4 regions of the Ruegeria sp. HKCCD7296 genome follow, and region 1 is predicted to be linked to each of the others. Evidence: riboswitches for the same ligand, from Rfam matches in the RefSeq annotation. Region 1 holds a riboswitch; each other region holds the start of a gene.
What was found. Region 1 has a riboswitch for cobalamin ahead of GS632_RS17295 (DUF4198 domain-containing protein). Riboswitches for the same ligand answer to the same signal wherever they lie in the genome.

Region 1 (3,405 bases):
CATATCGCCGTTTGAAAAGCCCAATTCGCCTTCGATTGCATCGCCTGCAGGAAAGACCCCTGCGATAACTTTGTGGGCCAGCGCAGGAAGCGGCATCAGTGACAACGCAATAACAACGAGCAGTTGCCTCATGCCGATGCGCCTTTATAAAAGAGTTCTGGTTTAACCTGACGAGCCAGTAAAATGGCGAACCCGGTCAGAACCGCTTCGACGGCCATGACAGGGACGTGAGCAAATAACACAAGCTTCGCAGCCGGCAGGAATTCGTCGCCCGACAGCGCCAGCGATACTGCGACAAAAGCCGTCGTAGCTGCGATTGAGAAAGCGCCGCCTATGCCGCCCCAAACTGCTCCTTGAACAGGCGTGCCCTTGGCGATCAGACGACCGAAGATTATCCATGTAAGCACCGCCGGAAGGGCGATGTTGACTGTGTTGATCCCAAGCACTGTCAGTCCTCCAAAGCCGAAGAACACAGCCTGAAGCAGCAAGCCAACAAAAAGCGCCGGAAAGGCCGCCCAGCCGAGCAAAAGCCCGGCCAGACCGTTCAGGATCAAATGCACAGAGGACGGGCCGATCGGAACATGGATCAGTGAGGCGACAAAAAAGCTGGCTGACAACACCCCTGCAGTGGGAATGCGATCCAGGTCCAGCGATTTCAGCCCCATGGCGATCCCGCCTGCTGCCGCGATTGCGCCGCCAATCACAACAGGGTTCGAAAGGGCTCCGTCCACAATATGCATATGGGTTACTCCAGATCCCAGGCGCGGATCCAGATCACAGCGTCCTGACTTAGTTCTTTGCCTTCATGTTCAGTCTTCGGGCCCGAACCCAACGCTGCGAAACCCCAGTAGCCTGCTTTTGGCACGCCAAAGGTGAAATAGCCGTTTTCGTCCGAAATTGCGACCAGTGCGCCGCCTGGCAGTGGGGAAGCAGTTGCGTTTTTTGCGCCGTTTCCGGCCAAGTCGGGTTCCGCGGCCATGTATTCGATTTCAATCTCTACGCCAGCCACTGGGTTGCCCTCGCTCAATACACGTCCCGTGAAGGTCGAGCCAGCGATGATGTTATAGGGCTTGTTCAGCGGCAGTATTTCGGTAGCCAAACCTTGCGGCTGGTCCCAGTCGGTGGGCAGCTCGTTTCGGTTCAGATATGCCTTGGTGACCTGCTGGATATAGATATCCTCAGATTCCTCGTAATAAGGCGCAGGTACCGTTACCACGACGTAATCGCCAGAACGTTTCACTGGAACCGAGCCCAAAAAGGCCTTGGCCGTGTTCTCGGGGCCTTCGAACGTGGTTTCTTCCAACGTACCCAACAAATCGGTCTTTTCGCCGTTGTGGATCACATAAAATTCTTCTGGCTTTTCCAGGGTCATCACGTGCCCGGCTTCAAACGGATGCCAGAAGACCAACTTGACCGGAACGTCACCAGGACGATCAATCATGGTATCTTCGGTGTATTCCAGCAGGAAATGAGCCTGAGCCATCGCAGGCAATGCAATGGCAGCTGTTGCCGCCAACAAAAAGTGTTTCACAAACAAGTCCTTCTCACGTCGCGCCTTCCCCGGCACGCATTGGTTTTTGACATTGGGGAATGCGAAACCATTTGCTCAAATAAGCAAACAGTTTCGGCGCACACCCCGTCGCCGACGATCAACGCCCATTCCGAGGGCGCATGTTCGGCAGGTCTCCTGACTTGCGGGTCAAAACGCTTGGCTGGCCTTCCCGGGCATATCCCAGTGGCACGATCAGCCGCGCTCGCCGCTTACAGTTGCGGGGGCAGTTGCAGAATTGGCGAAGAAAAAGCCGCACTGCATTCCCTATTGCCTCCGGGTGAGTCCCCGGAACCGAACATGGCGCGTTGATGGCAGAAAAACTTGTACACGGTCAACTCTCGTTTGCGGCATCGCTTAGGGCAATACCGAATTTCAATAAGGTGTTTCTGCCGTGTAGTTGCGGCTCGGTGCATAGAGGTGATCAGTGTCACTGTCTGACAATCAGTGCGGTGACCTCAGATTTGATGCCGAAGCATAAGTATCCCGGCTTGTGAAACCAGAAATTTACAATACGCACAAAAATTGGACTTTTCCATTGCCGAAACCGGTTTCGGAAACGCAAAATGATGGAATGACAGCGAATCTCAACACGCGACAGCGACAAATCCGATCCCGGCGCGCCTCGGCGACTGGACGGGTGAAGCTTGATGAACTGGCCGATCAACTCGGCCTTTCGAAAAGCACGGTGTCGCGGGCATTGAATGGGTATTCCGACATCTCAGAATCAACGCGAAAGCGGGTTGAGGTGACGGCGCGCAAGATGGGGTATCGCCCGCTCAGCCACGCTCAGGCCATCCGAACGGGGCGCGTGCGTGCCATTGCAATGGTCATCAACAGTGAAGAACCGGATCGGCACAATCCGTTTTTCCAAGACTTTCTGGCAGGGGCTTGTGAAGCTGCCAGTGCGTCTGACTGGACGATGACAATTTCGACCGCGAAGTCGAAACAGGACATGCTGAACATGCTGGGCCGTTTGGTTGAAGAACGTAAGGCCGACGGATTTATACTGCCGCGAGCCGAAGTCGATGATGCGCGCGTTGGATACCTGAAGGACTTGCAGGTGCCGTTCATCCTTTATGGGCGGACTGGCTATGGTCAGGTCGGGTTTCAGGACGATACGTCGTGGTTTGATATTTCCGGCGAAACAGCCATGAGCGACGCGGTCGAACGTCTGGCCCGTTTTGGTCACAGCCGTATCGGGTTTGTCGGCAGTGATCCAAAGTTCAACTACAGCCACCTGCGTCGGGATGGCTATGTCGACGGGCTTAGGGACGCAGGATTGCCAGTTGATCCCGAATTGATACGCGAAGGGGCCCGCACCCGCGAAGAAGGGGCCGCTGAAGCGCGCGCTTTATTGCGTCTTCCTGTCCCGCCGACCGCGATTGTATTTGCGACAGACCAAGCGGCACTGGGAAGCTACTCTGTCTGCGCAGAATTTGGCCTTGAGATCGGGCGCGATGTCTCGGTTCTTGGATATGACGGGGTCCCGGAATGCCAATACGCCAGCCCCGGGCTAACGACGTTCAGCGTCGACTCTAAACGGGCAGGTGAACGCCTTGCTACGATGCTGATACGTCAGACCCGAGGAGAAGAACCCGCAACTTTGCGCGAACTCAGTCAGGCGGTGCTGATTGAACGCGACTCTGACGGACCGCCGCTGCTGACCTCGAACGAGTTGGCGAAAAAAATCAAACGATCCATGGAAGACAATCGGGGAGGAAACCGACCATGAAACTTACACCAAAAGCAGCCAAGCTGATGCTCGGCTCTTCGTTGGCAATGGCGCTGACGGCAATGTCGGTACAGGCGGACACGATCCGTTTCTGGACGACCGAAGAGCAGCCCGAGCGTCT
Region 2 (3,405 bases), on a different contig from region 1:
GGGCCGGATTTATGGGCTGACCAACCCCGACTGCCAATGACACCTCACTGGAAAGCCCAGGCTGGACCTTTACGCCGGACCTCGCCCTTGCGGAACAACCTCGTACCCTGGCTCTTCCGGTTCATCATCTTCCATCTCCGGCGGGAAACCGGGGGCTGTGATGTCCAGGCCTGTCGCCTCTTCCAGTCGTTTGATGATATTCGGCGACAGCTCGCGATCCCCATACCGGGCAATGCCATCTTCAAAAATCTTGATCATGACCGGGTTCATTTCCAGAGGCACCCCGGCGCGGTCAGCGACCTCTTGAAACAGACCAATGTCCTTTTTCACCAAGTCCATAGTGAAAGAAATATCGCGCGATCCGTTCAGGATGACCTGACTTTCCGTTTCATGCACAAAGGACGTACCGGACGAGATTTTTATCGCCTCGTATGTTGTGTTCAGATCCATCCCGGCAGCCTTTGCCGTGACCAGCGCTTCGGCGCAGGTGATCAGGTTGGCCGTGGCCAGATAGTTGGTCATCACCTTCAGAACCGAGGCAGAGCCCAATTCACCAGTGTGCAAAACACGCCGCCCCATGGTGGTCAGAAACGGCAGAATTCGCTCAAAAGTCGCACGATCACATCCCGCGAAGATCGAGATATTGCCGGTGGCCGCCCGGTGGCACCCGCCCGAAACCGGGCAGTCCACTGCCGCGCCTCCGCGTTCGATCACCTCGGCCCCCAAACGCTTGACCTCGGCCTCATCGGTTGTCGACATCTCCATCCAGATTTTGCCGGGGCCCACTTCGGGCAGCATCTCTTGCATGACCGCATCTGATGCCGCAGGCGATGGCAAGCAGGTGATGACGGCATCGCAATCGCGCATCAACTGTGCCGGACCTTCGGCTGCCTTTGCGCCAAGGGCGACGAACTCGCCCACCAGATCCGCGTTCAGATCATGCACTATTAGATCAATCCCGTTTCGCAGCAAGGAACCCGAAAGCTTGCCGCCAACGTTTCCCAACCCGATGAATCCTACTTTCATATGTCGCCTCTCCCTGCTGGCTTGTACCCGTCATGCGATCACGGATTTATCTGACCATTCATGCCGCCCAACGACAACCACAGGTCGCTTTTCACACCCACACCCTGATGTTACGCGCAACGCGCTTGACAAGCGGGCCAGCGGTGCCGCATGACCCATTCGTTGGTGTCGGCAAGAGCCGATGAAAAGGGAATGCGTCAACGGATCTTCCGCCAAACGCAGCCGCCCCCGCGACCGTGACCGGAGAGGGTGCCCAATGCCACTGGCCAAGGCCGGGAAGGCGGGACATCCGACAGAGGACCCTGACGTACCAGGTCTCTGACATCCGCAAGCCGGGAGACCTGCCAGCACCCGAAGTTGAAACCGGGCGGGGTGTTCCGGTGTCGGGTCCATGTTGCGACACGTGGCCCGCTTGAAACCCCGTCCCCCGCGAAGAGGATTTGGGGGGATGAGAGACACGACTGAGACCACACCGGTCGAGCTTCTGGTCTGCACGACCTGCCGCCGCGGGCTGCCCGTCGAAAACGATGCGCAACGCCCCGGCACATTGCTGCACCAGGCCTTGGAACAAGCCGAATTGCCCGACGGCATCACCCTGAAACCTGTTGAATGCCTTTCGAACTGCGATCAGGGCTGTTCTATCGTGCTGCGCGGCGGTCCCGATCGCTGGACCTTCGTTTACGAGAACCTGAACGAAGTGGACCATGTCGATGTGATCATCGACGGCGCGACCAAGTATCTGGCTACCGAAGATGGCCTGGTGAAATGGCGCGAACGCCCTGAACATTTCCGCAAAAACTGCGCCTCGCGCATTCCCCCGATTGGAGCCTGACATGTCGAATCTCGAAAAACTTCCCGTCACCGTGATCACCGGCTTTCTGGGCTCGGGAAAAACAACGCTGGTCAAACACCTGATGCAGAACCCTCAGGGCAAACGTCTGGCCGTCGTCGTCAACGAGTTTGGCGATGTGGGCGTGGATGGCGATATCCTGAAATCCTGCGCCATCCCGGATTGCCCTGCGGAAAACATCATGGAGTTGGCAAACGGTTGCATCTGCTGCACCGTCGCGGATGACTTCATCCCGACCATCGAGGCGCTGATGGCGCTGGAACCGCGCCCCGAGCATATCCTGATCGAAACCTCTGGCCTCGCCCTGCCAAAACCGTTGTTGAAGGCGTTCGACTGGCCGGATATCCGCTCAAAGATCACTGTCGATGGCGTGATCGCTCTGGCCGATGCCGAGGCCGTCGCCGCCGGTCGCTTTGCCCCGAATGTCGAAGCTGTGGATGCCCAGCGCCTCGCTGATGACTCGATCGATCACGAAACGCCCCTGTCCGAAGTGTTCGAGGATCAGATCTCGTGCGCCGACATCATCCTGTTGACCAAGCCTGATCTTGCAGGACCCGAAGGTGTGGCCAAGGCCAAAGAGGTGATCGCCGCCGAAGCCCCACGCCCCCTGCCTGTTGTCGAAGTCGCCGAGGGCGTCGTGGATGTCCGCGTTGTACTGGGTCTGGAAGCCGCAGCCGAGGACGACATGGATGCGCGCCCGTCGCACCACGACGGTCACCACGATCATGAACATGACGATTTCGAAAGCATCATCGTCGAGTTGCCGGAACAAACCGACCCAGCCGATCTGGTCGCCAAGATCGAACGTCTGGCGTCAGAGCTGAACATCCTGCGTGTCAAAGGTTATGCCGCCGTTCAGGGCAAACCCATGCGCCTGCTGGTTCAGGCTGTGGGCGCACGTGTCCGTCACCAATATGACCGCCCATGGGGACCGGAGGAAGAGCGCCGTTCGCGTCTGGTCGTTATCGCCGAGCATGACGACATCAAAGAGGCCGAAATCCGCGGAATCCTTGCAGGCGTCACCGAGGCTGCCGAGTAAACCATGCACGTCGTCTTCCGCGAAAGCAACGGGCTCGAGGAAACCGAGACCCCAACCGATCTGGGCCAAAGCCCGGCGGATTTGGTTGTCTTGTCCTTCTCGGACAGCGACCTAGGCGCTTTCGCGGCGGGTTGGCATCGTGGCGGCGGGGCCGAGGGACGAATGCCAACACTTCGATTGGCCAATTTGACCGCCCTCAAACACCCTCTGTCCGTCGACACCTATGTCGAACAAACGTTGGACGGCGCCAAGGGCATTCTGATCCGCCTGATTGGCGGCGTGCCTTACTGGTCCTACGGCTTGCAACAGGTTCTGGCGCTGGCGCATGCTAAGGGCATCGCGCTTGCCGTTCTGCCCGCGGACGGGCGAGAGGATACGCGGCTGGATGACTATTCCACTCTGCCCGTTTCAACGCTGCGCCGTTTGGCCCATCTGTGTGACACCGGTGGTGAGGTCGCAGCGCAAGCCGCATTGGCCCAGATGGCCTTGG
Region 3 (3,405 bases), on a different contig from region 1:
CTCATCCTTCGTGCACGCCTTTTCGCATCGCTTCCGTTCATAGGGACCGCCTGATCGGGCTGAACCCGCAGGGCGAAACTCCATTGCTGACCCTTGATCAATCGACCGGCAGCTATGCCGTCGGAGACTGGGTTCTCACGGACGACGACAATCGCGTGCAACATCTACTCGACCGGCGCAGCCTGTTACACCGACGCGCCGCCGGTACAGGCGCTGCGACGCAACTGATCGCTGCCAATGTCGATGTGCTGTTCATCGTCAGTTCGTGCAACGCTGATTTCAACCTGCCCCGGCTAGAGCGTTATCTGGCACTTGCACATCAGGCAGGATGTTACCCGGTTGTTGTCCTGACAAAGGCTGACCAATCGGATGACCCCAATCGTTTCTCGGAACAGGTGCAGGCTCTGGACCCGTTTCTGACAGTTCTGGCGATCAACGCGCTGGACCTAACGGAAATGGAAAAGGTCTTATCCTGGTGCCCCAAAGGCCAGACCGGAGCACTGGTTGGGTCGTCAGGTGTTGGCAAGACAACATTGTCCAACGGCTTGACCGATCAGGATCTGGCGACATCAGGTATTCGCGAGAACGACGCTCGCGGTCGGCACACAACCACGGCGCGCGCGTTACATCGGATGCGCAACGGCGGCTGGCTGATTGATACGCCTGGAATGCGCGCATTGCGTCTGCTTGAAGCTCAGGACGGTATCGACGAGGTGTTCTCGGACCTCACCGAACTTGGCCTGAACTGCCGTTTTTCAGATTGTCAGCACGAATCCGAACCAGGCTGTGCCGTACAGCGGGCGATCAAACAAGGCGTGCTTGACCCTGCCCGCTTGGATCGATGGCGAAAGCTTCGGCGCGAAGATCAGCGCAACTCGGAAACCGTCGCCCAATCCCGGGCACGGGACAAAGCGTTCGGTAAGATGGTGCGGGGTGTCATGAAGGATCGAAAACTGCATAAAGGGCGCTAAGCGAAAGGTGCTCGGTAATTCAAAAGTCGAGCCTGATCACGCGATCAGGCTCGGCCAAACTGCCGCATTACGCCGAGCAAAAGCTCCGATATGGCCAATCTCTGACAATCCGAAGTCATCAGACCTAAGCAGGTGCCGCTTAGCCTCGGCGCCATAAAGGTCGGCAAGCCGCCAGACAGCTTCGGGCGGGACCATCTGGTCGTCCTCGAAAGTGAACAAATCCACGGGTCTACCGGAGCCGTCCCAACGCGCCTCAGGAAGGTTTTGTCCGATTTCAGGTACATAATTCAAAGGAGCCGTGCACCATTTGCGCCATTGCCAGTAGACTGAGGCCGGCAAATCCGCACCAAACCCGATCGCCTTTCCCGGCAGATAGCCAAGTGCTTTGACCAGTACCGGTGCGTGTCCATACCAGAAAACACCGGCCAATCCACGGTAAGGCCATGGGTGATCACTGAGGGTTACGAGCCCCGAACACACGCAAATCATCCGATCGATTTGGTCGATGTCGGGCTGAACAGGCCCCAGCATCGCACCAACGGAATGACCAATGGTCCATTGCTGCGCATCGGGATAACGCCTGCGCATTTCCGCCCGCGCCGCTGGCATATCGATCAAGGCCCAATCCGCCATTGTCGCACGCGCATCTTTCATGCGACCGGTCAGAGAATGCCCGAAATCCCGGTAGTCATAGGTCAGACATGCCATGCCTCGCTCTGCCGCAAGCCAATGCGCGAAGTGGCGATAATAGTCGCGCGGCACACCCGTTGCACTATTCAGCACAACCACGGTTTCAGGCTCTGACAGCGGTCGGTACAACCGTGCTGCAAGGGTCGTGGACCCGGATGGGAAAAGGAAATCTTCAGCCGACACCGTCTGCTCTGCGTCCAACATGATCCCTGACCCTGCACTGAAAAACTGAATTGCTTGGCTTCAATTTTTTAAACACTAAAGAGGAACGTTCCCCCCATCCAGCATGACCACACGTCGGGGTAAAAGATCAGCTTGACTCGGAACCGGATCAGACGCTAGCGATTGTGTGATGGTTCCTGTCCCCCACAAGGGGTCGGGATGAAAAGGGAACACGGTGCGGTTCAGTCTGGTCATCCGGGCGCAAACCAAATCCGCGACTGCCCCCGCAACTGTAAGCGGTGAGCGATGCCAAAACACCACTGGCCCCAAAGGCTGGGAAGGTCGGCAAAGCCATGACCCGCAAGTCAGGAGACCTGCCATCGGAACTGAAACCGAAACTCGGGCGGGGTGTCCGGGCAGGTCCTGACAGCACGTTGCCGTCCCACCTGACCCAACTCTCCTGCCCACCACGCGCGGAGGGCGCAGGATGATCTGGAAGACGAAGACGCATGAATACAGTGCAACGGTGTGTCAGCGGACGGGCAAAACCTGCCCTGCCCTGGCGCGGCTGGCACGCTCAATTTCCGAGGCGATGAAGCAGGCCACAGCCGCCACAAGCGACGGGTTCGAGTTCGAAGGTGGCAGTGAATTGTCACATTGCACGCAAGGATGCCACGCAACTTTCCGAGCGCAATCAGACAGAATTCGCATCTTTTGCGATACACAGCCTGAAGCAGAGCCGCAGGACCTGAACGCTTACGCCGATCTGATCTTTGGAAACACGTTCAGCACCTTGCCATCCGGCATCATTACAGACCCACCCTGCGCGATGATCGACGTTGCAAAGCTGCGGCCTCGCAAACCCGTGCACGCGCCTGAACAGATTTCGGCCTAAGACTATACGACTTGAGCCTGAAAATTCTGTGCTGCCCAGGCCAATTGGGCGTCTGTTTCCACGGCACAAGGACGCAGCGCCCGCAAACGCTCCAGGGCTTTGTCTGGCTGTTCGCCGCATTCGACCATCAGCCGCAGAACAACCATTCCCGACCTGCCGCAGCCGCCCCGACAATGCACCAGTACCCGCCCTCCACCCGTCAAAGCATGCCGGGCGGCCGCGCTGATCGAGGGCCACGCCTCTTCAACTGCAGGCGTAGGGGCGCCAAAGTCTTCGATCGGCAGATGCACCCACCGGCTGGCGCGGCTTTGGATATCGCTGCCGAATTCCTGCGCCCCGTTTTGGAGCATCTCGACGTCCGTTGTCATTGAAACAACCAGCCCCGGCTTCCATGCGGCAATCGTATCCAGATCCCTTTCATAATCCCCGCCCCGTCCGGGCATCGATGTCAGGGCAAGTGTACCCCCCGCGACTTGCAGGGCATAGATAACCAGTTGCGACATAAACCAGTGTCCTCCACCAAGAACTCTTAACGAAAATGCACCATAAATTTTGTTGGACCAGCTTAGTGCGAATCCGGTCAGAATCTAAATCAAAAATCATCGCGCCTCGCAGTGGACGCGGAAGGCAGCGACCACTACGCTGAGCCGAAGCACCGAATCCGACCGAGAAAACATGACCGACACG
Region 4 (3,405 bases), on a different contig from region 1:
AAGATATGCCAGATCAGCTTCCAGCAGTCTCTGCTTTGTATCTAGGGGGTATTAGTGTGGCGTGTGAGCCCTGCGCGGATGCCTACGCGTCATTGTTGAAGCGTCATGGTGGCGAACGTGCGGTGATGCTGGATCCGAACATCCGTCCGGGTTTCATCGAGGATCAGGCCCGGTTTCGAACACGCCTGAACCACATGATCGCGCAATCCGATATCGTCAAAGTTTCCGACGAGGATCTGGACTGGATCATTCCCGGTACCGAGCCCGAGTCGGCGAAAGCCGCGTTGTTGTTGCAGGCCGGGCCAACGGCCCTGATAGTGACCCGGGGCGGTGATGGCGCACATGGGTATCTGGCAGATGGATCAAAGGTTTCGGTGCCGGTGAAACAGGTGCAGGTCGTAGACACGATCGGTGCCGGCGATACGTTCAATGCTGGTGTGCTCACCGCACTCAGCCGTGCTGAGAAACTGACCAAACAAGGCGTGCGAAACCTGACCCCAGAAGCGTTGCGCGCGGCCATGGAACTGGGAGCCGAAGTCGCCGCTGTAACCGTATCCCGTGCCGGGGCCGAGCCGCCCTGGGCGCATGAGCTTTAATTCTTGGAAAAACCAATGAAACGATCCGAAATTAACCGCATCAAGTCCGAAGCGCAGGCTTTCATACAATCCTTTGGAGCCGTGTTACCACCTTTTGCCGATTGGTCGCCCGATCAGATGCGAAGTCCTGTAGCTGAAACGATCCGCAGTCGGGGGCTGGGCTGGGACATCACCGATTACGCTCAGGGTCGGTTTGACGAACTCGGCCTGTTCCTCTTCACTCTGCGCAATGGTGAGGTGAATGATCTGAAATCAGGTCGCGGGATGTTGTATGCGGAAAAATTGCTGATCTCGAAAGATAAACAACTGTCTCCGATGCATCGTCACATCGTAAAGGCCGAGGACATCATCAATCGCGGCGGGGGTGATCTGGTGCTGGAGATTTACGCATCTGACCCTGACGGGGGCATCGACCGGAACACGCCAGTGACGGTACCCAGCGATGCCTGCCCTGTTACGTTGCAACCAGGTGAGCATTTGCGGCTGAAACCGGGGCAAAGCGTGACCCTTATGCCGGGTGTCTGGCACGCATTCTGGGCAGAACACGGCGATTGCCTTATTGGAGAGGTTTCGACTGTGAATGATGACCGTACGGATAATGTCTTCGAAGATTCCATCCCTCGGTTTTCACAGATCGAAGAAGACGCTGCGCCGGACTTCTTGTTGGTTTCCGACTATTGATATCAACCAGGCTAGAACCGGCCAACGTGAATGTGAGCCGCGCCCAGATGTTTTGGATCGGCTCGACTGCTTCTCCTTCTTGACAAGTCCAGCACCGCCAGCCTAGCTGAGTTGGATGGTTCCGAAAGGGATGAAAATGGGAATACGGTGCGGCGCTGTATTGCGCCAAGTCCGTGACTGCCCCCGCAACTGTAAGCGGAGAGCGACGCCACTGCGCCACTGACCCCGAAAGGGTTGGGAAGGTGGGCCAAGCTTTGACCCGCAAGTCAGGAGACCTGCCATCCGATGTTTAACCAACCCGGGGCGGGGCGTCCTGGAAGGAGGCTTTGATGGCACGGTTTTCGCGTGTTTCCATTTTTGGCACCTTCTGTCCGCGCTTGGTTTCAAGCAGAGCGGACAATGCAACAGGTGACTGATAGCTTTATCCTCAACCCCAATACCTATTGTGCTGTGGCCTCGCGAAAAGATCGCGATTCTCAAAATAGTAATGTTATAACATTGTATTGTAGTTTGATCAGCGGTAACCGGTGCGCACAATGACGAAAACTGCAGATCATTTCCTACTTGTATGCACGACATGCACAGGCGCGATGTCCACCGATCAAGTGAGTGGCGCATTGGCGCGAAAACTGCCCGAAGGGTTTGCAATCCGGGAGGTCGCGTGCATGGCGGGCTGCGACCGGCCAACCACCGTCGGTTTTCAGGCACCGGGCAAGGCGCAGTATTTGTTTGGTGACATCGTTTCGGAACAGGATCTGGATGCAGTGGTGGAATTCGCCGGGCAATATCAGCTCAGTTCCGATGGTTGGACAAACGCAACTGACCGCCCGCTAACACTGTTCACCAAAACCTTGTCGCGCATGCCTGCCTTGCCATCGCAGAGGCCGTCATGAGTTTCCTGGCTGTCGAAAACCTAGAATATTATGCCTTGAACGGTGATGTGCTGCTTCAGGATGTGTCCTTTGGCTTGGAAGAAGGATCAATTCTGGCGATTGCGGGACCGAATGGGGCTGGGAAGACTACGCTGCTCAAGCTGCTTTGCGGAATCGAACGTATTGCGCTGGGTGATGTGCAGATAAAAGGTCAAAGCCTGCGCACCTTGTCGGCCCATGAACGCGCGCGGACGATCGCTGTGGTTGGCCAACAGGAAATGCCGGATAGTCGGTTGCGATTGCACGACTATGTTGCACTTGGCCAAATTCCGATCAAGGCTGACAAGTCCGCGTCTGAGCACAGGGAAGATCTTGACCGGGTTTTGGAAACAACGGGTTTAATGCACCTTTCCCGCAAACCTATGGGTCAGCTATCGGGGGGTGAGAGGCAACGGGCGCATATCGCACGTGCGCTGGCTCAAAACCCGTCTCTGTTGTTTCTGGACGAGCCGACCAATCACCTAGACCCGGATGCCAAGGGGCACATGTTGTCTTTGGTCGCTGAATTGGGCGTGACGGTTGTCATGATCGTCCACGATCTGGTCATGATCCCGGAATTTGCCACTCATGTGGCGTTAATGAAATCAACACGTCTGACAGGGTTTGGCCCTGTCAACGATGTTCTGACAACGGATCGTGTCCGCGACACGTTTGGAGTGGATTATCTGTGTTTCCAGCATGAGGGCCGCATGATCCCTGCTCTGGATATTCGAAAACGTAAACTGTCATCATAACAGGAGCTTACAATGATGCAGAAACTCTGGCCTGTGGCTGTGTTCACTGGCCTGGCAAGCGGCGCAGCCGCGGATGCCATTACAGTGGACAATTGCGGCGAGCCACTGGTTTTTGAAACAACGCCAGAACGGCTCGTTGTTCACGACATGAACATGACTGACATGGCGTTTGCTTTGGGTCTGCAAGACAAGATCGTCGGCCTGACCGGCATCACAGGCTGGTACAAGACCAGCCCGGATTTTGATGCACAGCGCGGCGACATCCCCGAGTTGGCTCCGAAATATCCTACAGTTGAAAACCTTGTCTCTGTCGAACCCGATATGTTTTTCGCTGGTTGGTATTACGGAATGCAGCCAGGTGGCGAAGTGACCCCAGACACGCTGGAACCCTTTGGCATCAAGACCATGGTCTTGACCGAAAGCTGCGTGCACCTGAACAAAGACCGCCCCGAAGCCAGCATG

Region 2: it holds a riboswitch for cobalamin, as region 1 does, so the genes downstream of both, GS632_RS15650 (DUF1636 domain-containing protein) here and GS632_RS17295 (DUF4198 domain-containing protein) in region 1, are expected to answer to the same signal.
Region 3: it holds a riboswitch for cobalamin, as region 1 does, so the genes downstream of both, GS632_RS00235 (hypothetical protein) here and GS632_RS17295 (DUF4198 domain-containing protein) in region 1, are expected to answer to the same signal.
Region 4: it holds a riboswitch for cobalamin, as region 1 does, so the genes downstream of both, GS632_RS07505 (DUF1636 domain-containing protein) here and GS632_RS17295 (DUF4198 domain-containing protein) in region 1, are expected to answer to the same signal.

Annotation. Positions count from the first base shown of each region.
Region 1 covers NZ_WVRF01000014.1:126,976-130,380, reverse strand. Annotated here, with positions in the region: gene GS632_RS17305 (cobalt ABC transporter permease) at 1-132, opposite strand, end outside; gene cbiM (cobalt transporter CbiM) at 129-740, opposite strand; gene GS632_RS17295 (DUF4198 domain-containing protein) at 746-1,531, opposite strand; cobalamin riboswitch at 1,660-1,863, opposite strand; gene GS632_RS17290 (LacI family DNA-binding transcriptional regulator) at 2,124-3,284, shown strand; gene GS632_RS17285 (ABC transporter substrate-binding protein) at 3,281-3,405, shown strand, end outside.
Region 2 covers NZ_WVRF01000012.1:58,046-61,450, forward strand. Annotated here, with positions in the region: partial or broken gene GS632_RS15645 (NAD(P)-dependent oxidoreductase) at 70-1,047, opposite strand; cobalamin riboswitch at 1,173-1,390, shown strand; gene GS632_RS15650 (DUF1636 domain-containing protein) at 1,475-1,858, shown strand; gene cobW (cobalamin biosynthesis protein CobW) at 1,860-2,915, shown strand; gene cobN (cobaltochelatase subunit CobN) at 2,919-3,405, shown strand, end outside.
Region 3 covers NZ_WVRF01000001.1:50,249-53,653, forward strand. Annotated here, with positions in the region: gene rsgA (ribosome small subunit-dependent GTPase A) at 1-971, shown strand, start outside; gene GS632_RS00230 (hypothetical protein) at 1,008-1,865, opposite strand; cobalamin riboswitch at 1,998-2,220, shown strand; gene GS632_RS00235 (hypothetical protein) at 2,311-2,718, shown strand; gene GS632_RS00240 (protein-tyrosine phosphatase family protein) at 2,721-3,221, opposite strand; gene GS632_RS00245 (DNA polymerase III subunit gamma/tau) at 3,394-3,405, shown strand, end outside.
Region 4 covers NZ_WVRF01000004.1:55,710-59,114, forward strand. Annotated here, with positions in the region: gene GS632_RS07495 (carbohydrate kinase) at 1-596, shown strand, start outside; gene GS632_RS07500 (D-lyxose/D-mannose family sugar isomerase) at 612-1,277, shown strand; cobalamin riboswitch at 1,377-1,575, shown strand; gene GS632_RS07505 (DUF1636 domain-containing protein) at 1,814-2,170, shown strand; gene GS632_RS07510 (ABC transporter ATP-binding protein) at 2,167-2,943, shown strand; gene GS632_RS07515 (ABC transporter substrate-binding protein) at 2,956-3,405, shown strand, end outside.